DNA from 2 places in the Ammoniphilus soli genome. Region 2 is predicted to be linked to the other one. Evidence: riboswitches for the same ligand, from Rfam matches in the RefSeq annotation. Region 2 holds a riboswitch; the other holds the start of a gene.
The links. Region 2 has a riboswitch for glycine ahead of glyA (serine hydroxymethyltransferase). Riboswitches for the same ligand answer to the same signal wherever they lie in the genome.
Positions count from the first base shown of each region.

Region 1 (11,809 bases), on a different contig from region 2:
CCTTTGAAAAAGGGCCCGCCAGTCTAACCTCAGCTTTGATCGCAGCCAACTCGATTTTTCCGGTCCTCTCTGCGGGATTCATCTTTCATGAACAAATTCGGCCTGTTCACTGGGCAGGGATTAGCATCATGATGCTCGCTGTGATTGTTATTCAATATAAACCAGGATCCAAAGAGAATACCCATTATGGTCCTTGGCTGTTAAGGGTTATGCTAGCTGTTCTTTCATTCGGCATTCTGGGTATTTTAATGAAGACATCTTCTTACCTGCACATTCATCCGCTGGATGTCCTGGTCACGATGTACGGTGGCGGAAGTCTCTTTCTAGCTATGCGCTTAAGTAAAAAAGCTATGAAAATAAAAGAAGCCAAGATCGGTTCCTTCGTCGGGCTGCTCAGTGTCATGGGCTTCAGCTGTTATCTATATGCTCTGAAATCAGGTGTCGCCAGTATTGTTTTTCCGGTGATCAGCTTAAACTGTCTTATTGTTATCCTGGCAGGATATTTTATTTTCAAAGAAAGATTAAAGTATTACCAAGTAGTCGGCATTTTTGCCGCTCTGGTTGGCCTTGTATTGACCAAGCTCTAGATCATAAATGTTGTTGAAGAGGGTGCCAACGGAAAATCTCCGTTTGGACATCCTCTTTTTTTCTGTAGGCTCTGTTATTATTGGCTGTTGATTTTTTAGCAATAGGCTCCGTATTGAATGGACATAGGAGTCGTTATTTCTCCTAAAAACGCTGCAAGGGATTTTTATCGGACATGGAGTTCATTATTTGCTCAATAAAAGCGTAAGGGAGGTGTTTATTAACAAAAATAAAGGAATTCATGTCCGTTCGACTTCAATCCACAGAGATTTTAACTCCATTAACGTACCTGATGTCCGCAATGTAATTAAGATGGACAAAATCAACAATGAAATTTAACAGAGCCTTTCTGCAAAAAAAGAACCGGGGGATATCCCGGTTCCTGTCTATTACGCAGCTTTTTGAATGGATTGTATATATTGCTTTCCTTTTTTCGCGTCATACTCCCCTTCCCACTTGGACATGACGATGGCCGCAAGGGAGTTGCCGATCACATTAACAACCGTTCTGGCCATATCCAAGATTCGGTCAATACCGGCAATGAACGCCAGACCTTCGAGAGGAATTCCAACGGAGCCTAATGTGGCCAGTAGCACCACAAACGAAACACCCGGTACCCCGGCAATTCCCTTCGATGTTATCATCAGTACCAGAAGCAAGGTAACCTGTTGCCCGATACTCATATCAATTCCATACATCTGGGCAATAAATATGGCCGCAAGGGCTTGATACAGCGTGGACCCATCGAGATTAAAGGAATATCCTGTTGGGATAACGAAGGATGTGACGGCTTTTGGACAGCCGAACTTCTCCATTTTCTCCATAATTTTAGGAAGAACAGTCTCGGAACTCGCCGTTGAATAGGCTAAGATCAATTCGTCCTTCAAGATCCTGATTAGAGACAAAATGCTTGTCCCTGCCATTTTTGCAATTCCGCCTAACACGACAATCACGAAAAAGATCATTGCGCCATAAACCGTAATCACTAATTTTCCAAGCGGAATTAAGGATTCCACCCCAAACTTGGAAACTGTTACACCAATCAGGGCAAATACGCCAAATGGAGCAAACTTCATAATTTGATTCGTCACCCAGAACATGGCATCCGCAACACCGTGGAAGAAGGCCAAAACCGGCTTTCCCTTTTCACCGATGGCTGCAAGTCCCAATCCGAACATAACAGAGAAGAAAATAATAGCAAGCATATCGCCGTTCGCCATCGACTGAATGATATTGGTTGGGACGATATTGACAAAAGTATCTGCGAAGCTATGGCTTACAGCAGATTCCGTTGTATCCACATATTTCTGGATATCGCCTTTTTCCAATTTGGTCATGTCGATTCCAGCACCCGGCTGAAAAACATTTGCAGCCAATAAGCCGATCACAATGGCGATGGTTGTTACGATTTCAAAGTATAGGATCGTTTTTCCGCCAAGCTTCCCGAGCTTCTTCATATCGCCGGTTCCTGCAACGCCGATCACAAGTGTAGCGATGACGATCGGAACGACAATCATTTTAATCAATCGAATAAATACATCTCCAATCGGCTTTAAGTAACTCTCTATCATTGGATTGCCGAAAAAGATCGCACCAACAATGATACCGAGAATCAAACCGACAAGGATTTGAAAGGCTAATCCAAACTTTTTCATCTTGTCACTCTCCCTTTATTAATATGAAATCGCTTTCCTTTACCTTATAAAATAATGCAAAGGATAAATGGTTGAATTGTTGTTTTTATTATAAAGAGAGAGTTATGAAATCCTATAAAATCCGACAAAAAAATAAAGACACTGGTTGAATTTAATTTTTGTAACCTGTGTCCATTTTTTCCAGAGTTTCGAGATAAAGAACCATGAGAAATTTTTTTATATTTAGCTTTACTTTCGAAATATCTCCTTCTTCTTCAAGCTCCTTCATACGGATCCTTATATCCTGAAAGTCAAAAAAGCGCGGAGCATAATACTCAAACTTAGGATGGGCATAGTCCATACTTCCGATCGATGCCAAATTGCTGATGGCTGCAAAAATGGTCCGGCGCACCCGCTGTTCAATGGCCCTGCTTTCCTTTTTCACATCGGATTCCGCAGATTTTGTTTTGCGGGCAATGGCTTCATATAATTCTTTTAGTGGAGGAAACGCCGTTTTGGCTGTCTGGTTATCCAACAGATACTCCATCATGGCTACGATGTCACCGCAGCCCGCTTCGCCTGCAATCCCCATATCATTGAGGATGGAGAGGACCGTTTCTTTTTTGGATGCTTTTTTTGGCGCGGTATAGGAATGATCAAGTCCAGCAAGTGATTGCTTGATCGCTAATAAAGATTGTTTTAGCCTGACCTGTTCGGCAATTTTTTGCAAGATGCTTCTTACTTCGGTCCGATTAATCGGTTTATGTATAAAAAATTCTACACCCTTTAAATAAGCTTCCCCAACCATATCCTTATTCACGACCTGCGAGATCATGATAAACTGGCCGCTAAAGTTTTGGTTTTTCAGCCTTTCCATCGTTTCAATCCCATCCATGTCAGGCATGAGCAGATCAATCAGGACAATATCAGGTCGTGCCAGGAGGATCTGGGGAACCGCCTCCTGACCGCTCGGGGCAGAGCCGATTACCTCTCCCAGCTCATCGTCTGCAATGATCCGCTCTAACATTCGGCGACTTCCTGAATCATCATCAACAATAAAATAGCTAAGATTCAAAGTGGGTCTCCTTCCTTATTTTGTTCGTAGGAATCCGTATTTCAAAAGTAGTCCCTGCTTCAGAAGACCTCACATCCCAGTCTCCCTCCAGGATATTGACGATCTCTTTTACATGAGACAGGCCAATCCCTGTCGAGGCTACTCCATTTTCGTTAAATTTGGTAGTAAATCCCGGTTCAAAAATCAACTCCAAATCCTCAGGAGCGATTCCGTTTCCTGTATCCCTTATGGTAAACCAAGTGGTTTGGTGTTTTTCGACCGCTTCAATCTCAATCGTCCCAACATGTTCGATCGATTCAACGGCATTGGCTACCAGATTGTTCAGCATGGAAAGAAGAGGAATGGGCTGATCCGTATCCCAGTCTATGGAAGAGGAACGCTGAATCATAATGCTTTTGCCTAACATTTCATTATATTTTTCATTGGCTTTTACCACGAAATCCAATACTTCGGCCAGCTTCATCTCAGTAGCCTGCTCATACCGATACAGCTTGGATAAACCGGCTAGAATCCGCTGGGAATCTTTTTTCACTTCATGAATTTGCTGAGCTATTCCTAAGGCTTGTCTGCTAAGATGAGGCTCGTCCATCTCCTTTAGCTTTCTATATAAGTCATGGCTGGAAGCCGTAATTTGTTCGATATGATCCATCGACTTTTGAAGATAGAGGGTTTCCCCATATAAGCCAGAACCTAATTCCAGCATACTCTCCATTTTCTTTTGCTGTTCTGGCATCTTAATGCTGCTGTACAAGCCTACGACAAAATAGCTTCGAAAAATAGCGACCAATAAGAGCAAGAACCATTCCCTTATCCTAAAAGGATAGTCGGTACCAAGCAGTTCCAAACGCAAGAGATGTTCCCCTGCATTGACGATAAACTCTATGCCAGCAGCCATGAAGCCCATCCGGATGGGAGTAAACTGCAAATTTTCCAGACGGAGTCTACTGAGCCCCCAACTATATAATACATAATAAATCATGGCAGGAAAATGGTGTTGAAAGCTTAATGACAAGGAAAAAGATCCTAGTATGGCATCGAGCAATGACCGAAACGCCATCACGGTAATCCCTGTAACCAGCCCTGCCCGAATGTACGATTTTGGCTGAAGTATGAGGAGAAGAAAAAAGAAGGTTGCACTCCCTAAACTAAATCGGAAAGGTTCCCAGCTGAAGGGCATCACCTTAAATTCACCAGCAATCGCGGTTAATATGGCAATCAGAAACAACGCTAATCCTCCTTGCAAGTCATCCGAAATAAAACGAGGCTGTCCGTTAGAGACAACCTCTTCCTGCATTACTTTCTCTTGTGTTTAGGTCCCTTGTTCGGATCCTTGATTTCTGTTTTGCCGCGCTCATCATTGGCCCCATCCCAGGTGACTTGGGAACGACGATCTGTTTTATCCTGGTTCCGTTCCGTCATGGAAACCCCTCCTTTAAGGTGAATTCGATTCTAGGGTTTCCATTTTCGAAGACTTAATCCGCTTTCTTGTAACGCAAAACAGGCTTTCTCGCGGCGGTCACTTCGTCTAGACGGGTCACTGCCGTATGATGAGGGGCTTCCTGAACCACGGATGGGTTTTCTTCCGCTTCCTTGGCAATTTGAATCATAACTTCAATAAATTCATCAATGGTTTCCTTCGATTCGGTTTCGGTTGGTTCAAACATCATACACTCTTCCACGATCAGCGGGAAATAGATCGTTGGCGGATGATAGCCAAAATCGAGTAACCGCTTGGCAATGTCTAAGGTTCTGACACCCAGCTTTTTCTGCCGGCGTCCGGACAAGACAAACTCATGCTTGCAAATGCGATCATAAGGCAGATCATAATAAGGCGCAAGCTTCCTCATCATATAATTGGCATTTAACACGGCTTCTTGGGAAACGCGAAGCAATCCTTCAGGCCCGTTGGAGCGGATATAGACAAAAGCTCGCAAATTGATGCCGAAGTTTCCATAGAATCCTTTTACGCGTCCGATTGACTGTGGAATGTCATAATTAAGTCGGTATTGCTCTCCTTCTTTAACGACTTGCGGTCGAGGGATAAATGGTGCAAGCTCCTTTTTGCAGCCGATTGGACCAGATCCCGGTCCACCGCCACCGTGTGGTCCCGTGAATGTCTTATGCAAGTTCAGGTGAACAACGTCGAAGCCCATATCTCCGGGACGGGCAATGCCTAAGATCGCATTGGCGTTTGCCCCATCGTAATATAGCAATCCGCCAGCTTCATGGACAATCTCTGCAATCTGAAGAATGTTTTCTTCAAATAGTCCTAACGTATTAGGGTTGGTGAGCATTAAGGCCGCTGTGTCCGGACCCACCGCCTTGCGCAATTCCTCTACATTGACCAATCCATTTTCATCCGAAGAAATGGTGACGGTATCTAACCCTGCCACGGATGCGCTAGCTGGGTTGGTTCCGTGAGCGGTGTCCGGAACAATGACCTTGGTCCGGTTTTCCCCGCGGCTTTCATGATAGGCGCGGATCATCATCAGTGCGGTCCATTCGCCTTGGGCTCCAGCCGCTGGTTGGAGGGTCACTTCATCCATTCCAGTAATCTCCGCCAATTCGGTCTGAAGATCGTACATGACTTTAAGCGCACCCTGCATGGTTTCTTCCGCTTGATAAGGGTGAATTTTAGCAAACCCGGCATAGCGGGCGACATCTTCGTTAATCTTCGGGTTGTACTTCATCGTACAGGATCCTAATGGATAAAATCCGTTATCAATCCCATGGTTTCGTCTGGACAATTCGGTATAATGGCGTACCAGTTCCAATTCGGATACTTCCGGCAGTTCTGCAGGTGTTTCACGGATAAACTGCTGTGGAAGGACGGATGTGATATCGACTTCAGGCACATCGCAACCTGGCAATGAATACGCCGAACGACCGGATTTGCTGATCTCGAAAATCAGCGCCTTATCTTGATCTTTAACCACGAGTGATCCCCTCCAATCCTTTCACAAGTGCATCGATTTCTTCTCTTGTACGGATCTCCGTAACAGCTACCAGCATATGACCGGCCAATTCAGGATAATCTCGGCCCAAATCATATCCCCCAACAATCTTTTGCTGGAGCAAGGCTCGGTTAATATCCCCTACCTGACCGGGAACTTTAATCACAAATTCATTAAAGACAGGACCTGAGAAAGCTGCTTCATATCCGGTTAGGTTCGCAATTTGATTCTTGGCATACTGTGTCTTCTGGACGTTGAGCATTGCCATTTCCTGTACCCCGCGCTTGCCTAAGGCCGTCATCGCTACCGATGCCGCTAAAGCATTGAGCGCTTGGTTAGAGCAGATATTTGAGGTTGCCTTCTCGCGGCGAATATGCTGTTCACGGGCCTGCAGCGTTAAAACAAAGCCGCGTTTTCCGTTGGTATCTTTCGTTTGTCCGACGATGCGTCCAGGAATCTTGCGCATGAGCTTTTCTCTTACGGCGAAATATCCACAAGTCGGCCCACCCAACTGCATCGGGATTCCGAACGGCTGCATATCTCCCACGACGATATCGGCTCCGAAAGCTCCCGGCGGCTCGAGAACGCCCAGTGCTAGCGGATTAGAGGAAACAATGAATAAACCTTTATGCTGATGGGCAATTTTTTCAATCGCCGCCAAATCCTCGACAACGCCGAAGAAGTTTGGATATTGGACAATCACGGCAGCGGTATTTTCATCACAAGCTTGCTCTAATGCCGCTAAATCCGTCGCCCCATCTTGATAATCGACTTCTACCACTTCATATCCTTGCCCTTTTGCGTTCACCTTGAGAATGGCCCGGGCTTCAGGATGGACGGTTTTGGAAACAACAACTGTTTTTCCTTTCGCTCCGCCAACAGCTAAATTGGCGCCTTCCGCTAAAGCGGTTGGCCCATCATACATGGAAGAGTTAGCGACTTCCATCCCAGTCAGCTCAGCTACCATCGTTTGAAACTCAAAAATGGCTTGAAGCTCACCCTGGCTTATCTCTGGCTGGTAAGGCGTGTAGGCCGTGAAAAACTCTCCGCGCAATAGAACATGATTGACCGTGCTTGGAATGTAATGGTCATAGATGCCTGCTCCAAGGAAATAGGCGTATTCATTACTGTTGGCGTTCTGGCTGGCCAGTTGGGAAAAATAGCGGACAATCTCGGGCTCAGACAGCGCTTCGGGAATGTTCAGCTTCCCCTGGAATCGGACATTGGCAGGAATGTCCGCAAACAATTCATTTACATCTTTTATCCCAAGGAACGACAGCATTTCTTTTTTATCTTCCGACGTCATGGGAAGGTAGCGATATTGCACAGTTACTCCTCCTTTATATATAAAGCATATTCATTCGCGTTCATGAAAAAAGTGGTTTCTATGGGAGAATCCGTTGACATCCAAGCGATCCAGCCTTTTGCATAGGCATTCCCGGAGGAAAGCTTTTCGGGCAATTCCAAAAGGGATCCGTTCACCTCTGTGATTTCCCCCTCGACGGGGGCATATAGGTCTGTTAAGGTTTTTGCGGACTCAACGACGCCCACGGGCTGCCCCCGCTTTACCCTTGTGCTGGGTTCAGGAAATTCCACGGCGATGATCGTCCCCAGCTGCTCACAGGCATAGGGGGTAATTCCCAGCTTTACTCGGTGCGGATCAACGATATGTACCCATACATGCTGCCGAGTAAAGTAAAGATGATTAGAACCGGCATCCATTCAATTTATTTGCTCCTTTTATAAAAAGGCGTTTTTACTATTTTCGCTTTTACGCGTTTTCCTCGAATCTCTACCTCAACCTCGGCATCCAAGTTTGCAAATTCAGAACGAATGAGGGCCAAGCCTACATTCTTCTTTAAGGTTGGCGACTGGGTTCCTGTTGTCACTTCTCCAATTTGTTCGTTACCTGAAAAGACCGGATAATGAGTGCGCGGAATCCCGCGTTCGATCATCTCAATCCCTACGAGCTTGCGAGGGACTCCCTGGGCTTTCTGTGATTGTAGAGCGGCTTTGCCTATAAAATCAGCTTCTTTATCCAATTTCACGGCAAAACCTAACCCCGCTTCCAATGGCGAAATTTCCTTCGTTAATTCCTGCCCATACAAGGGAAGCTTGGCTTCGAAACGGAGCGTATCCCTTGCTCCGAGCCCGCATGGCAGCACGCCATCGCTTTCTCCCGCTTCGAGAATCTTTTCCCAAAGGGCCGCGGCCTCATCTGCACGGCAATAAATTTCGAATCCCTCTTCCCCTGTATAGCCGGTGCGAGATACCAAGGCTTGGAATCCTCCTACATTTACATCTGGCAGGAATCGGAAAAAACCAATTTTGGATAAATCGGTATCTGTGAGTTTAGCTAAAACCTGTTCCGCAAGAGGTCCTTGCAGAGCCAATTGCGCCACTTCGCTGGAAATGTTGGTTACCTTCACATTTCCTTCTGCATGCTCTTGCAGCCAAGCAACATCTTTTTCGATATTTCCTGCATTGATGACCAGCAAATAGTGATCGTCGGCTTTTTTGTAAACCAGCAGATCGTCCACGGTTCCTCCGTCCGGATAGCACATGATAGCATATTGGGCTTGATTTTCTACTAGTTTTGAAGCATCATTGGTCGTCATTTTTTGGACAAAGGCCAAGGCATCAGGGCCTATGACGTCGACTTCTCCCATATGAGAAACGTCAAACAATCCGGCTCTTTCCCGAACAGCTTCATGTTCCTCTTTAATGCTGGAGAATTGGACCGGCAGCTCCCAACCGCCAAAATCGATGGTTTTCGCTCCATATTTGGTATAGACGGGAAATAAGGGCGTTCTTTTCAATTCCGTCACAAGGTACACCTCCACGTGATATGTATTTCTTCCCTCTATCCTTATTCTTCCTCATGATAAAGAAGTCTAGGCGGGAACGCAAAAAAGGACAGACGTAGGCTATTGCATTAGCCTACTCTGTCCTTGGTACCTGAGAGATTTTCCCCTTGGGTGGCCTAATCAGGCGCTCTCCAGAGTTGCGTCAGATAGAAGTACTTTTGCCTGAGAGATTCACCTCTTCATAGGCTTGCTCCTTCGGCGCTGCACCAGCAGTCTCTCCCTCTATCCTCATTCGCATATTTAACTTTTTCCGTAAGGAAGATGTTAAATTTAGTATGAAACCCGCTAATTTGTTAAATGCTATATTGTAACCCTAATAATCCTATCATAGATTTTCCAAAAAGGGAATTATCCGCTACAACTTTCTTATTCGGAAAGGACGAATCTTATGTTTAAAATTCCCGTCAACTTCGACCGCGAATGGGTAACAGATTTCAAGCAAAGGCTCAAGGAAGATGGACCATGGCATAAGTGGGAGCTTTTTCAATTGGCCTACCAGGCCGAGGAAGTCACTTCGGTAGCGAATTTCGATGAATTGCAATGCTTAAAGCACCTTCCTCAGTTAGAACCCTTCCCCCACCAGCTCGATACGGCCAAAAAGGTAATCACAGAAATGCACGGCAGGGCCATCCTTGCGGATGAAGTGGGACTTGGAAAAACGATTGAGGCCGGTTTAATTATTAAAGAATATATGGTTCGGGGACTAGCTAGCAAGATTCTCATTCTTGTTCCAGCTTCCCTCGTTGTTCAATGGGCAAGAGAGTTAAACCAAAAATTCGGGATTCCCGCTGTTGCCCAAAAGAAAGAATATATGTGGAAGCAATATGACGTCGTCATTGCCTCCATTGATACCGCCAAGAGAGATCCGCACCGCGAACACGTTCTCTCCCAGGATTATGATATGTTGATCATTGATGAAGCGCACAAGCTTAAAAATAAAAATACGAAAAACTACCAGTTTATCAAGGAAATCAAAAAGAAATATTGTTTGTTGCTCACTGCGACACCGATCCAAAACGATTTAGATGAACTGTACAATCTCATCACCCTGCTTAAACCGGGTTATCTGGGCCAAACCACGGACTTTCAGAAAAACTATGTGGAAAGTAAGAGACAAGCTAGAAACCATGAGGTATTGCAGGATGAACTCAAAGACATCATGATTCGCAATAAGCGGAGTGACGGAGGGCTGTTCTTTACCAAACGGATTGTAGAGGCTATTCCTGTCACATTATCTGAAGAAGAGTGGGAGCTCTATGACGGGGTTACCCGCTTCGTCAAGGAGCAATACCAGAATTCGGTGTTTAAAAATCCCCTGGCTCTCATCACGCTCCAAAGAGAGGTCTGCAGCAGCCGGTTCGCTGCCTTTGACACGCTCGTGAACATGCACAACAAATTGCCCGAAGATTCACCGGGGAGACAAGAAATTGTCAGGCTAGCAGAGCTGGTCCGAGGCATCAAGAAAAATGCGAAAGCGGAAAAAACGCTAGAGTTAATCCAAGAATGCGGGGATAAGGTCATCATCTTTACCGAGTACCGGAAAACCCAGGAGTATTTGCATCATTTCCTAGCGGAGCACGGCATCACTTCTGTCCTCTTTCGTGGAGGATTTAAACGAAATAAAAAGGATTGGATGACAGAACTATTCCAAAACCGCGCTCAGGTGCTCATTGCCACCGAAGCAGGAGGGGAAGGAATCAATCTTCAGTTTTGTAATCGGATCATTAATTTTGACCTGCCCTGGAATCCCATGCGGGTAGAGCAACGGATCGGCCGCGTCCATCGTCTGGGGCAAACGAGAGATGTGTTCATCTACAATCTATCGACTCAAAACACGATTGAAGAGCATATTTTACATTTGCTTTACGAAAAGATTAACCTCTTCGAAATGGTCATCGGCGAGTTAGACACCATTGTTGAAAAAATGAAATTGACTCAATCCATTGAAAACAATCTCGTGAATATTTTCCTTGAATCAGAATCCTTCCGTGAAATGGAGATTAAGATCAATAACATCGGAGAGGTAATGAGCATGTGTAAGGAATCCATTCCCGCGAGGGAGGAAATGCTACAGTGATGAATCAGCAAGAAATTCGCAGCTATATTGAAGGCTATTTCAGAGCCTTTCAAAGTCCATTTACGGAAGAGACCCCCGCTTACTTTACGGTGCAGCTTCCCGTCGAAGTGGATAAGGATTTAGGGAATCGGCCCTTTTATTGGACCTATGTGGAGAAAATTGGTTTAGAGCCAAACCCTCTCCACTTAACCTTCATCTTTGATCGGGAGCAAGTTCCGGAGGGCGTTCGTGGAGAGGAACTAATTTTTGGCTCCAGGCGGCTTCATCAGATTTTTGAATCGGCCAAGAAACATGGGAAGTTTGTTCGACTGTATGAGCACATAGAGCCTCAACCTGCTTTAGGTTCTTTTTCCTCGGTCGCTTTGGTTCCCTGGTTAGGGGTTAACTTTAAAGTGGAATTCATTTGTGATCAAAAAAAGGATTTGCTGCTGCCCCTCGGGATCAATCTGATTTCCGGGGCAATTGTGTCAAATTTCTACCAATCCGTTTCTCAATTGGATCTTACCCCAAAGCTTCCCGATTACTCTTTTACAATGCAGCCCATCTTCGGTATCGATTCGGGGATATCCCGTCTCGAACAATTTATTCAAAGCTGCTTGGACCAGGAAGATACGCTT
Region 1 covers NZ_JBEGDL010000026.1:9,324-21,132, forward strand. Annotated here, with positions in the region: gene ABLT31_RS29025 (DMT family transporter) at 1-587, shown strand, start outside; gene ABLT31_RS29030 (cation:dicarboxylate symporter family transporter) at 975-2,240, opposite strand; gene ABLT31_RS29035 (response regulator) at 2,392-3,294, opposite strand; gene ABLT31_RS29040 (sensor histidine kinase) at 3,284-4,588, opposite strand; gene ABLT31_RS29045 (hypothetical protein) at 4,588-4,713, opposite strand; gene gcvPB (aminomethyl-transferring glycine dehydrogenase subunit GcvPB) at 4,767-6,230, opposite strand; gene gcvPA (aminomethyl-transferring glycine dehydrogenase subunit GcvPA) at 6,223-7,575, opposite strand; gene ABLT31_RS29060 (glycine cleavage system protein H) at 7,578-7,970, opposite strand; gene gcvT (glycine cleavage system aminomethyltransferase GcvT) at 7,976-9,076, opposite strand; glycine riboswitch at 9,256-9,347, opposite strand; gene ABLT31_RS29070 (DEAD/DEAH box helicase) at 9,504-11,192, shown strand; gene ABLT31_RS29075 (YqhG family protein) at 11,192-11,809, shown strand, end outside.
Region 1: another riboswitch for glycine. It lies ahead of gcvT (glycine cleavage system aminomethyltransferase GcvT); the one in region 2 lies ahead of glyA (serine hydroxymethyltransferase).

Region 2 (11,809 bases):
CCACCTGCAGCCTTCTGCACTTGTTCATGCGCGTGATAGGAGCTTCGAACCAGGGGACCGGATTCCACATGGGCAAACCCCATATTCATCCCTATTTTGCGAAACTCCGCAAATTCTTCCGGTGTATAATATTTTCTAACAGGCAGATGTCTTTTTGTTGGCTGCAAATACTGCCCGATGGTCAGGATATCACAATCGACATGCCGCAAATCATACATGGTCTCTAAAATTTCCGGTTTGGATTCCCCTAAGCCGAGCATAATGCTAGACTTCGTCTTCTGGTTGGTACCCAGTTCCTTCGCATTCCTCAGTAATGCCAGAGAGCGGGAATACTTCGCTTTCGCCCGAACTTGATCAGACAATCGCTCCACCGTTTCGATATTGTGGTTCAGGATATCCGGTTTGGCCCGCAGAACCACTTCGAGTGCACTGGAATCCCCTCCGAAGTCGGGAATCAAAACCTCGATCCCCGTCAGCGGATTCATCTGTCGGATGGCCTTGATCGTTTCAGCAAAGATGGAGGCTCCTCCGTCTGCCAGATCATCCCGGGCAACAGAAGTAACGACTACATGCTGAAGCCCCATTTGTTTTGTAGCTGTGGCCACCTTCAGGGGTTCTTCCAAATCCAATTCTGTCGGGAGTCCCGTCGTTACGGCACAGAAGCGGCAGGCCCGGGTGCAGATACTTCCCAAAATCATAAAAGTGGCAGTTCGATTGCTCCAGCATTCGTAAATGTTGGGACACTTGGCTTCTTCGCATACGGTATGAAGCTCCTTGCCCCGCATGATGGCCTTGATTTCCTTAAACTCTTCATTGGTATGAAGTTTAATCTTTAGCCATTCCGGCTTCGCCTCACGCTTGGATAAGCTCATGAGCCGTGCTCCTTTCCGCTTGCGGCTGATCCTCTCCACCTGCCGGTCTCTTGTATCTCAAGATCGGCTTGCGAGCCGCCGCTACTTCATCCAGTCGGGTAATGACCGTGTGGTGAGGCGCTTCAAGTATGATTTCCGGATTCTCCTCGGCTTCCTTCGCGATTTGGATCATGGCCTCGATAAACTGATCCAGCGTTTCTTTCGATTCGGTCTCCGTCGGTTCGATCATCATGCATTCTTCAACAATCAGCGGGAAGTAAATGGTTGGCGGGTGATATCCAAAGTCAAGCAATCGCTTCCCGATATCCAGGGTTCTTACCCCCAGCTTCTTCTGTCTTCTTCCCGACAAGACAAATTCATGCTTGCAAATGCGGTCATAAGGCAAATCGTAATAAGGAGCCAATTTTCTCATCATGTAATTGGCATTCAGTACGGCTTCCTGTGACACGCGAAGCAATCCATCCGGACCATTCGAGCGAATATAGACAAAGGCGCGCAAGTTAATGCCGAAGTTGCCGTAGAATGCCTTCACCCGGCCAATCGAATCAGGCATATCATAGTTGAGCCGATAGCTGTCTCCGTCCTTGACTACTTCCGGACGGGGCATGAAAGGAATCAGCTCTTTTTTGCAGCCAATCGGGCCGGAACCGGGTCCGCCTCCGCCGTGAGGACCTGTAAAGGTCTTATGCAGATTCAAGTGAACCACATCGAATCCCATATCTCCCGGACGGGCAATCCCTAGAATCGCATTCGTATTCGCTCCATCGTAATAGAGCATGCCGCCGGCCTGATGAACGATATCGGCGATTTCCAGAATATTTTCTTCGAATAAACCCAGCGTACTCGGGTTGGTCAGCATCAAAGCAGCTGTATCCGGACCTACCGCTTTTCGCAACTCTTCCAAATTCACATTTCCATTCTCATCCGAAGAAATGGTGATGGTTTCTAATCCCGCGACCGATGCACTGGCCGGGTTGGTTCCATGCGCCGTATCCGGAATGATCACCTTGTTCCGCTTTTCCCCGCGGCTTTCATGGTAAGCGCGAATCATCATCAGCGCCGTCCATTCGCCTTGCGCACCCGCCGCAGGCTGGAGGCTTACGGCATCCATGCCCGTGATTTCCGCCAACTCGGTCTGTAAATCGTAAAGGACCTGGAGAGCTCCCTGGATCGTTTCCTCCGCCTGATACGGATGAATCTTGGCAAAACCCGCGTAACGGGCGACATCTTCATTGATTTTGGGGTTATATTTCATCGTGCAGGATCCGAGCGGATAAAACCCGGAATCGATGCCATGGTTCCGATTGGACAATTCCGTATAGTGCCGCACCAGGTCGAGTTCCGATACTTCCGGCAATTCAGCCGGGGTTTCGCGGATCAGGTGAGCCGGAATCACGGATGATGGCTCCACAGAAGGAACATCGCTGTCGGGCAGGCTATAGGCTGCCCGACCTGCCTTGCTCATTTCAAAAATAAGAGATTTCTCCTTGTTGTTAAGCACGTCCGATCTCCTCCAATCCTTGTACTAAGGAATCAATTTCTTCCTTGGTGCGCGCTTCCGTTACCGCCAGAAGCATATGGCCTGCAAGCTCCGGATAATCCCGTCCCAGGTCATACCCTCCTACGATCTTGCGTTCTAATAGGGCTTGATTGATTTCCGTTACGCTGCCGGGAACCTTGACGACAAACTCATTAAAAACAGGAGCATCAAACGCAATCTCATATCCGGCTAAGCCTGCAATTTGGGTTTTCGCATAATACGTTTTTTCGATATTCATCCTGGACATCTCTCGAATCCCTTGCTTGCCGATCGCTGACATCGCAACGGAAGCGGCCAAAGCATTCAGCGCCTGGTTGGAGCAAATATTGGATGTCGCCTTTTCACGGCGGATATGCTGTTCACGTGCCTGCAAGGTTAGCACGAACCCGCGCTTTCCTTCTTGGTCTACCGTTTGTCCGACAATCCGCCCCGGAATTTTGCGCATCAATTTCTCGCTGACAGCGAAGTATCCGCAAGAAGGGCCACCCAGTTGCATTGGAATCCCGAATGGCTGGGCATCCCCCACTACGATGTCCGCTTTGAATGATCCAGGTGGCTGCAAAACGCCTAAAGCCAGCGGATTGGAACTCACGATAAACATTCCTTTGTATTTGTGGGCGATTTTCTCCACAGCCGCTAAATCTTCAATGGACCCGAAAAAGTTAGGGTACTGGACAATGACTCCAGCGGTATGTTCATCCACCGCTTGTTCCAAGGCTTCTAGATCTGTTACTCCATTCTTTACATCAATCTCCACGACGTCGTAGCTTTGTCCTTTAGCATTGACTTTTAAAATGGCTCTTGCCTCCGGATGTACCGCTTTGGAGATCACGATCTTTTTTCCTTTTGCTCCGCCGACGGCTAAATTGGCTGCTTCCGCAAGCGCTGTAGGACCGTCATACATCGAAGAATTAGCTACATCCATGCCGGTTAACTCGCAAATCATCGTTTGAAATTCAAAGATGGCTTGCAGCTCCCCTTGACTGATCTCCGGCTGATAAGGAGTGTAAGCTGTATAAAATTCAGATCGTGAAATGACGTGATTGACAGTGCTTGGAATATAATGATCATAGATTCCAGCTCCAAGGAAATAGGCATACTCTGAGCTATTCACATTCTTGTTGGCCAGTCTGGTAAAATGCTTGACGGTTTCCGGTTCGGATAGAGCCTTAGGAATATTCAGCGAGCCCTGAAAGCGAACCTCCTCCGGAATATCCGAAAACAACTCACTGACATCTTCAATCCCAAGAAAGGATAACATCTCTTTCTTGTCTTCTATGGTCATGGGAAGGTAGCGATGCTTCACGTCTTATTCCTCCTCGGTAAATGAAGTATATTGCTCTGCTGTCATGAGTTCTTTCAACTCATCCGGTTGACCCAGCTCAACCACCACCATCCAGCCCCCGCCGTACGGCTCTCCGTTAATGGTTTCCGGTGCATCCTCCAGCTCGCTGTTCACTTCAACTACTCTGCCGCTCACCGGCGAAAAGATTTCCGATACGGCTTTTACCGATTCGATCGTCCCCATACTTTGATTTACGGTTACCTCTTCATCCGCTTGCGGAATTTCAACGAAGACAATATCCCCTAACTGATGCTGGGCGAAGTCCGTGATGCCGATCCTCACTCGGTTATCGCCTAACACCTCCACCCATTCATGCTCCTTGCTGTACAGTAGGTTAGAAATGACTTGACTCATGGTTATTCCTCCAAAATGTTTTGTAATTTACTAGATTTATCTCTTATAGAAAGGGGATTTGATCGTAACCGCGTCCACCCGTTTTCCTCGGATTTCAACCTCCAGCTGCGTGCCCAGCTTCGCAAAGTCGGAACGGATCAAGGCCAAGCCCAGATTCTTCTTTAACGTAGGAGATTGGGTTCCTGATGTGATATAGCCGATAGGCGTATCCTCCAAGGCTGCTCCGCTAGCATAAACCGGATAGCCCGTACGCGGAATCCCGCGCCCTACCATTTCAATGCCAACCAATTTGCGAGGAATCCCTTCTTCTTTTTGTCGGATGAGGGCTTCCTTTCCAATAAAACCTTCCTCGGCTTCCAACTTCACCGCAAAGCCGATACCCGCTTCGAGCGGGCTTATATCCTTATCCAGCTCTTGGCCGTAAAGGGGAAGCCTTGCTTCAAACCGCAACGTATCTCGTGCTCCTAGACCGCAAGGAAGGATATCCCCTTTCCCTGCCTCCAAGATTTTTTCCCACAAGCTGCATGCATCGGAGGCATCCACATAAAGCTCGAATCCGTCTTCGCCCGTATAGCCGGTACGGGATACGAGCGTTGGAATGCCTGCAATGTCCACCTTTTCTTGGAAATAAAAGAATTTGAGATCCGACAAGTTAAAGGAAGTCAAATTTTGCAGGATTTCTTCCGCTTTTGGACCTTGCAAGGCCAGCTGGGCGATCTTAGGGGATACATTATCGATCGTGAGATCTCCTGTGGATTGTTCGATGATCCAGGAAACATCTTTTTCGATGTTGGATGCATTAATCACTAAGAGATACTCATCTTCTTTGATCTTATAAACGAGCAAATCATCGACAGTTCCCCCACTCGGGTAACACATGGCCGCATACAAAGCCTGATTCTCCCGAAGCGGGTTGATATCATTCGTAACCAACCGCTGGACCGCTTTTTTGGCATCCGGCCCCTTCATCACGACTTCACCCATATGAGAAACATCGAATAGACCCGCACGGGTTCGAACCGCGTGATGTTCCTCGATGATGCTGCTAAACTGAACAGGAAGCTCCCAGCCGCCGAAATCAACGGTTTTCCCGCCATATTTTCCATAGAGCGGGTATAGTGGCGTTCGCTTTAACCCTTCCATACTGCCACCCCTCCTAATTTGTTTTTTGTTCCATAATCCGTTTCCTGATCTTTTCTCCCGTAGGGGTGATCGCCAGCCCTCCAAGGGACGTTTCCCTGAGGGCACGAGGCATGTTCTTTCCGATATCGTACATGGCAGCGATGACCTCATCGCAAGGAATGCGGCTTTCCACCCCTGCCAAGCCGATATCGGCTGATGAGAAGGCAATCGACGTGCCGATCACATTCCGTTTAATGCAGGGGACTTCCACCAATCCGGCAACCGGATCGCAAACCAATCCCAGCATCGACTTCAGGGCAATGGATGCCGCATGAATGGCCTGACCAGGGGTTCCACCCTTAAGTTCCACAATCGCGGCAGCGGCCATCGCGGTGGCCGAACCAACCTCCGCCTGACATCCGCCCGCTGCACCGGCGATAAAAGCGCGATTCGCAATGACATAGCCGATCGCACTAGCGGTAAACAGCCCCATTACCAACTGTTCATATGTGAAGTCGCCATTTTCATAGAGGGAAAATAAGCAACCGGGCAAAATTCCCGCCGATCCTGCTGTCGGGGTCGCCACAATGACACCCATGCGTGCATTGCTTTCCGAGGTGGCAAACGCGAATCGCATGGCATCTGCAATATAAGGACCGCTGAGAACATCTTCCTTTTTTTGATATTGCCCCATCAAGTAAGCATCTCCACCGGAAATGCCGCTTGGTGCCGTCGACCGATCGGATACCCCTTGATCTACTGCCTCTTTCATTTTGCTTAAGCGTTCTTTCATCATCTGTATGATCGCCTCACGAGGCCGGTTAGACTTCGAGGTTTCGATGTCCAGCATGATTTCCGCTATACTTTTTTTCTCTCGTTCGCAATGGTTGAGCAATTCTTTCATTGATTGGATATCCATGTCGTATCTTCCTCGCAAACTAAGAATAAATAAGATCCCGTTTATATTCCCTCAACCGTCCCAAATCATAGGGGGCATTGAGCGGAATATCGACGCTAAAGCCATTAATATGAAAGATTTTTGATATCCCGCCGCCTAAGGAAACCCCGCCGATCGTTTCAGTTACCCCATTTTTTTCTGCCTGAATGAGGACCGTATTCGGATGATCATAATAAGGGCACTCATTTTCTAACACATATTGAATCTCCAAGCCCTGTTGCCCCGCCATTTCCACGGCATGCCGAATCCGAACATCGTCCGTATCCATTCCAATCAATCCACCTATGATCGCTTTATCCGTTCCATGACCTTTATGCGTCTCAGCGAATGAATCATAGAAAACGATGGTTGCCTTTTCAGGGGAACCTTCCAGGAAGTCATAGACAAACTTTCCGATCGATACAACGCCTGCTGTATGGGAACTCGACGGTCCGACCATAATGGGCCCAATAATATCAAAACAGCTGTTGTATAACATAGATCTAATGCCTCCCTCTCTTATCTAAATTAAAGACTTTTACGAGATTCGCACGCGTTCGTATAGGGGATAAGCTTCACATAATTGTTGAATAGTCCCTCTATGTTTCCTGACTGCCTCGGCATCCCCTTTGGTTTTTAGAACGGCTGCTATAATTTGAGCGATAGTGACCATGTCTTCTTCTTTCATGCCGCGAGAGGTGATGGCCGCCGTTCCGATTCGAATGCCGCTTGTGACAAAGGGGCTTGCCGGATCATAGGGAATCGTATTCTTATTGACGGTAATGCCCGCTTCTTCCAATAAATGTTCCGCTTCTTTTCCCGTTAGCCCCCATGGACGAACATCGATCATCAGCAAGTGATTATCGGTTCCGCCGGAAACCAGAACAGCTTCTTCCGCCTTAAGGGTTTCCGCTAGAACAGAGGCATTTCTCACCACTTGGGCCGCATAATCCTTGAAACTCGGTTGCAATGCTTCTTTAAACGAAACCGCCTTGGCAGCGATGACATGCATAAGCGGTCCACCTTGCAGCCCTGGGAAAATCGATTTGTTGATCCCCTTGATGATTTCTTCATCATTCGTCAGCACAATGCCGCCGCGTGGCCCACGCAAGGTTTTATGGGTGGTACTCGTCACCACGTCTGAATACGGAAGTGGAGACGGATGCAGACCTGCAGCCACTAGACCAGCAATATGAGCCATATCCACCATCAAACGAGCGCCTACCTTGTCAGCAATCTTTTTAAACCTGTCGAAATCAATCACACGCGGATATGCGCTAGCCCCGGCTATGATTAATTTAGGCTGTTCGCGTAGAGCGATCGCTTCCAGTTCATCGTAATCAATGAGATGAGTGTCCTCTCTAACCCCGTAAGCCACCACATCAAACCACTTTCCGGAAATGCTGACAGGACTTCCATGGGTTAAATGACCACCGTGGGACAAGTTCATGCCCATAATTTTATCTCCAGGATTAAGCAGTGAATAATAGACAGCCGTATTCGCCTGTGCGCCGGAATGAGGCTGTACATTGGCATACTTCGCTCCAAATAATTGGGTTAACCGTTCGATCGCCAGCCTTTCAACCACATCAACAAATTCGCAGCCTCCATAATATCGCTTGCCAGGATACCCTTCCGCATACTTGTTCGTAAGAACCGATCCCATGGCATCCATGACTTCCTGACTGACGAAATTTTCCGAGGCAATCAATTCCAATGTGGTATTCTGTCTTTTTCTTTCATTTTCAATCGCTTCATAAATTTCATGGTCATGAATCTGCAAACTCATCCAAACAGCCTCCTTCATCCTTTTGACAAGAACACCAGTTCTGTACCTTCCCGAAAAAAGACAGAGGAAAGGTAAAATCAATAAATATACTTTTACCCTTCCTCTGTCCTTTGACCTGAGAGATTAGCTCTTGCGTAGCCGTCCTGTATCATTAAGACTTCTATCAAGAACCTTCCCCTTTGGTGGCTCATCGCTCTCTCCAGAGGCGCGTCCCATTGCAGTACTTTTACCTGAGAGTTTAGTTCCTAAGGCTTTTTAGGACTTGCTCCTTCGGTGCTGACCTTGCCGGTTCAGTCTCTCCCACAATCATCATCCGCCATATTATAAAGTTGAAATCTAACCCATTACTTATCTTTCCCAGCACAAAAAAGGACAGAGGAAAGATAGATGTAACTTACATTCTACCCTTCCTCTGTCCTTTTACCTGAGAGTTTAGTTCCTGTGTACAAGAACCTTCCCCTTTGGTGGCCCAATAGCTCTCTCCAGAGGTGCGTCCTATTGCGGTCCTTTTACCTGAGAGTTTATATCCTAAGGTTTTTTAGGACTTGCTCCTTCGGTGCTGAACAAACCGTCCAGTCTCTCCCGCAATATTCAATCGCTTTATTAAATTTGGACATTCATTAATTATATAATAATTCACAGTCACGATGTTGTCAAGTTTTTTGTGGCATTTAACCTTCTCTTTTCTTTTCCAAAAATGATTCCAAAGAGACCTCTTCAAGAAATTCCTTTGTTCCGTCCGCCAAGTATTGATAAGATTGAATGCTACCGGAATAAACATTGAGTGCCCATTGGATACCGCATTCACTGCAGTACCATTTCCAGCTATTGTAACCAAAAACGCGATGCTGTTTTTTATTGGAACAAAATCGTACCGATCGTACATTCTCTTGATCAAGCATTTTTAATTCTCTCATGGCCATTTTTTCTCCAATTGAATGTATAGATTAGGTTTTATCATGGATGTGAAGGAGAGTTTTTCGCCTTCACATCCCATCCCCCCAAAGCTGCGTTACCACCCGCGCACAGCCATCCGCTCATTTGCCAGAAGACTTGATATCTCGATTCCTTTCATAGCCGTTCCTAGGTTCTTAGATAATTGCCCAATCAATTCATAATCCTGATAATGAGTGGTCGCCTCGACAATGGCTTTGGCAAACCTCTCCGGATTGTCTGATTTAAAGATCCCAGATCCCACAAAGACACCATCCGATCCCAAATGCATCATCAACGCAGCATCTGCAGGAGTAGCCACTCCACCTGCCGCAAAGTTCACAACAGGCAGTTTCCCATGTTGATGCACAAACTCTAACAACTCATAAGGTGCCCCTAGATTTTTTGCTTCTGCCATTAACTCGTCATAGGACATAGCCTGTACTTTTCGAATCTGACTTTGTATCATCCGTTGGTGACGTACAGCCTCTACAATATTACCAGTACCGGGCTCCCCTTTGGTCCTAATCATCGATGCCCCTTCACCAATTCTTCGCAAAGCTTCTCCTAAATCCCGGGCCCCGCACACAAAAGGAACCGTAAACTCTTTTTTATTAATATGAAACACTTCATCTGCCGGAGTTAATACTTCACTTTCGTCTATATAATCTACTCCTAGGGCTTCAAGAACTTTGGCTTCAACGATATGTCCAATCCTTGCTTTAGCCATGACCGGAATCGAAACCGCCTTCATGACTTCTTCTATAATACTGGGATCAGCCATGCGAGCTACACCACCCATGGCACGGATATCAGATGGTACTCGCTCTAATGCCATAACAGCCACAGCACCAGCATTCTCAGCGATTTTCGCTTGCTCAGCATTAACAACATCCATAATTACTCCGCCCTTTTGCATTTCCGCCATTCCCCGTTTTACATCCAACGTTCCCGTTTTCATCATTCATGACCTCCTAAATATACTGGTGAAATCCACTCCCACACCTCTATTAATTTTAAAAATCTACTTTCATCATATAGTCTCCTGAATGGATGGCGCCTAACTTTTGCTTATCTGATGAATCGCCTCGCCAAGCGCTCCTTCGGCAGCTTCCATCACGATTTCCCCTAAGCTTGGATGAGCATGAATCGTATGAGCGATATCTTCTAAAGAATTTCCCGCCTCTATGGCCAGGGCCACCTCCGCAATGAGATTAGAAGCTTCTGGTCCCACGATTTGCGCCCCCAGCACCAAACCCGTTTCCTTGTCGCCAACGATTTTAACAAACCCATCGCCTGCATGCTGGGATAAGGCGCGGCCATTGGCCGCATAAGGAAATTTCCCTATTGTTATGGATAACCCCTGATCCTTCGCTTGAGTCTCATTGCATCCTACACTGGCTATTTCAGGATCGGAGAACACAACGGCAGGAATCGCTTTATAATCGACAACGCTATCTTTTCCTGCAATGGCCTCGGCGGCTACTTTTCCTTCATACGAAGCTTTGTGCGCTAACGCCGGTCCTTCTACAATATCGCCAATCGCATAAATATGAGGAATGCTCGTCCTGCACTGCTGATCGACTTCAATCAACCCGCGTTGCGTTGTTTTCAATTGAATGGCTTCAAGCCCTAATTGATCAATATTTGGCCGACGACCCACTGTAACTAACAAGTAATCCGCAGTTACTTTCCTCTCTTCTCCTTTTGCGGTAAAGGTAACCGTCACTTCGGAATCCGTCTGTTCCGCACTTTGAGCGATGGCCTGGGTGAACACTTGGACTCCAAGTTTTTTCAAGCTTCGCCCCAAAAAACGGGACATTTCTTTTTCAAATCCCGGCAAGATCGAGTCGGCTCCTTCCAGAATCGTCACTTCGGTCCCGAATTTTGCGTAGGTTTGACCTAATTCAATCCCAATATAACCTCCTCCTATCACAACCAGACGCCTAGGAATCTCTTGAAGGTCAAGCGCTTCGGTGGAAGATAGGATCCTTCCTCCATAAGGAAAAGCTTTCAATTCAACAGGCCGAGAACCTGTGGCTATTATGCAATGATTGAACCGATAAACCTTTGCCTCATCGCCATGGGTTACTTTCACTTCATTTTCAGCGACAAAAGATGCCTCCCCGACTATTTTTTGAATGCGATTTCCTTTCAATAAAGAACTAACACCATTCGTCAGTTTGTTTACTACACTTTTTTTCCATTCCTGGACCTTGGTGAAGTCGATTTGAACCCCGTCTGCTTTGATTCCAAGTTCAGCCGAATCGCTTACCATTTCATAACGGTGCGCTGCTGAGATCAGTGCCTTCGAAGGAATACACCCCCGATTTAAGCAGACACCGCCAACTGTATCTTTTTCTACGATAGTTACGCTTTTTCCGAGTTGAGAAGCCCGAATAGCTGCCACATAACCACCTGGACCTGAACCAATGACAAGTACATCGACTCCTATTACCGATTTTCCTGTAGTCATATCATTAACCTCCATTATGAACCGACCCTAGGTCGTTAGCTGGTATATTCCATTTGAATCACAGGTAAAAACGTCTTCCGAACTTTTGATGGTAAACCCCTTAGAAGCCTCAAAATCTAGTAACAGATCTTCACCCAAATATTTTTTTGTAAAATGATCAATAAAAAAAGGGATATTTCCCTCCATAATGGACGAATCATTTCTCCTCTGTTCATCTATGATCAGCTTTACCGTGAAATTCCACGAACAGCATCCCGATAACTCCGCATCAAGACGTAAAGCCATACCGTCCGGAAACTTCAGCTTTTGCAACTCGAATCGTGCCGCTTCTGTTAGACTTAATTTCATAAACTTCCCCCCCTCTTCCCTACTTTCCCCCAAACACAAAAAGGACAGAGGAAAAGTAGAATATAAATATTCTACCTTTCCTCTGTCCTTTTA
Region 2 covers NZ_JBEGDL010000015.1:32,607-44,415, reverse strand. Annotated here, with positions in the region: gene lipA (lipoyl synthase) at 1-872, opposite strand, end outside; gene gcvPB (aminomethyl-transferring glycine dehydrogenase subunit GcvPB) at 853-2,373, opposite strand; gene gcvPA (aminomethyl-transferring glycine dehydrogenase subunit GcvPA) at 2,366-3,718, opposite strand; gene gcvH (glycine cleavage system protein GcvH) at 3,722-4,111, opposite strand; gene gcvT (glycine cleavage system aminomethyltransferase GcvT) at 4,148-5,254, opposite strand; gene sdaAA (L-serine ammonia-lyase, iron-sulfur-dependent, subunit alpha) at 5,268-6,152, opposite strand; gene ABLT31_RS23995 (serine dehydratase beta chain) at 6,172-6,669, opposite strand; gene glyA (serine hydroxymethyltransferase) at 6,709-7,959, opposite strand; glycine riboswitch at 8,060-8,165, opposite strand; glycine riboswitch at 8,168-8,272, opposite strand; glycine riboswitch at 8,369-8,448, opposite strand; glycine riboswitch at 8,451-8,554, opposite strand; gene ABLT31_RS23985 (hypothetical protein) at 8,631-8,876, opposite strand; gene pdxS (pyridoxal 5'-phosphate synthase lyase subunit PdxS) at 8,972-9,856, opposite strand; gene lpdA (dihydrolipoyl dehydrogenase) at 9,953-11,368, opposite strand; gene ABLT31_RS23970 (iron-sulfur cluster biosynthesis family protein) at 11,396-11,716, opposite strand.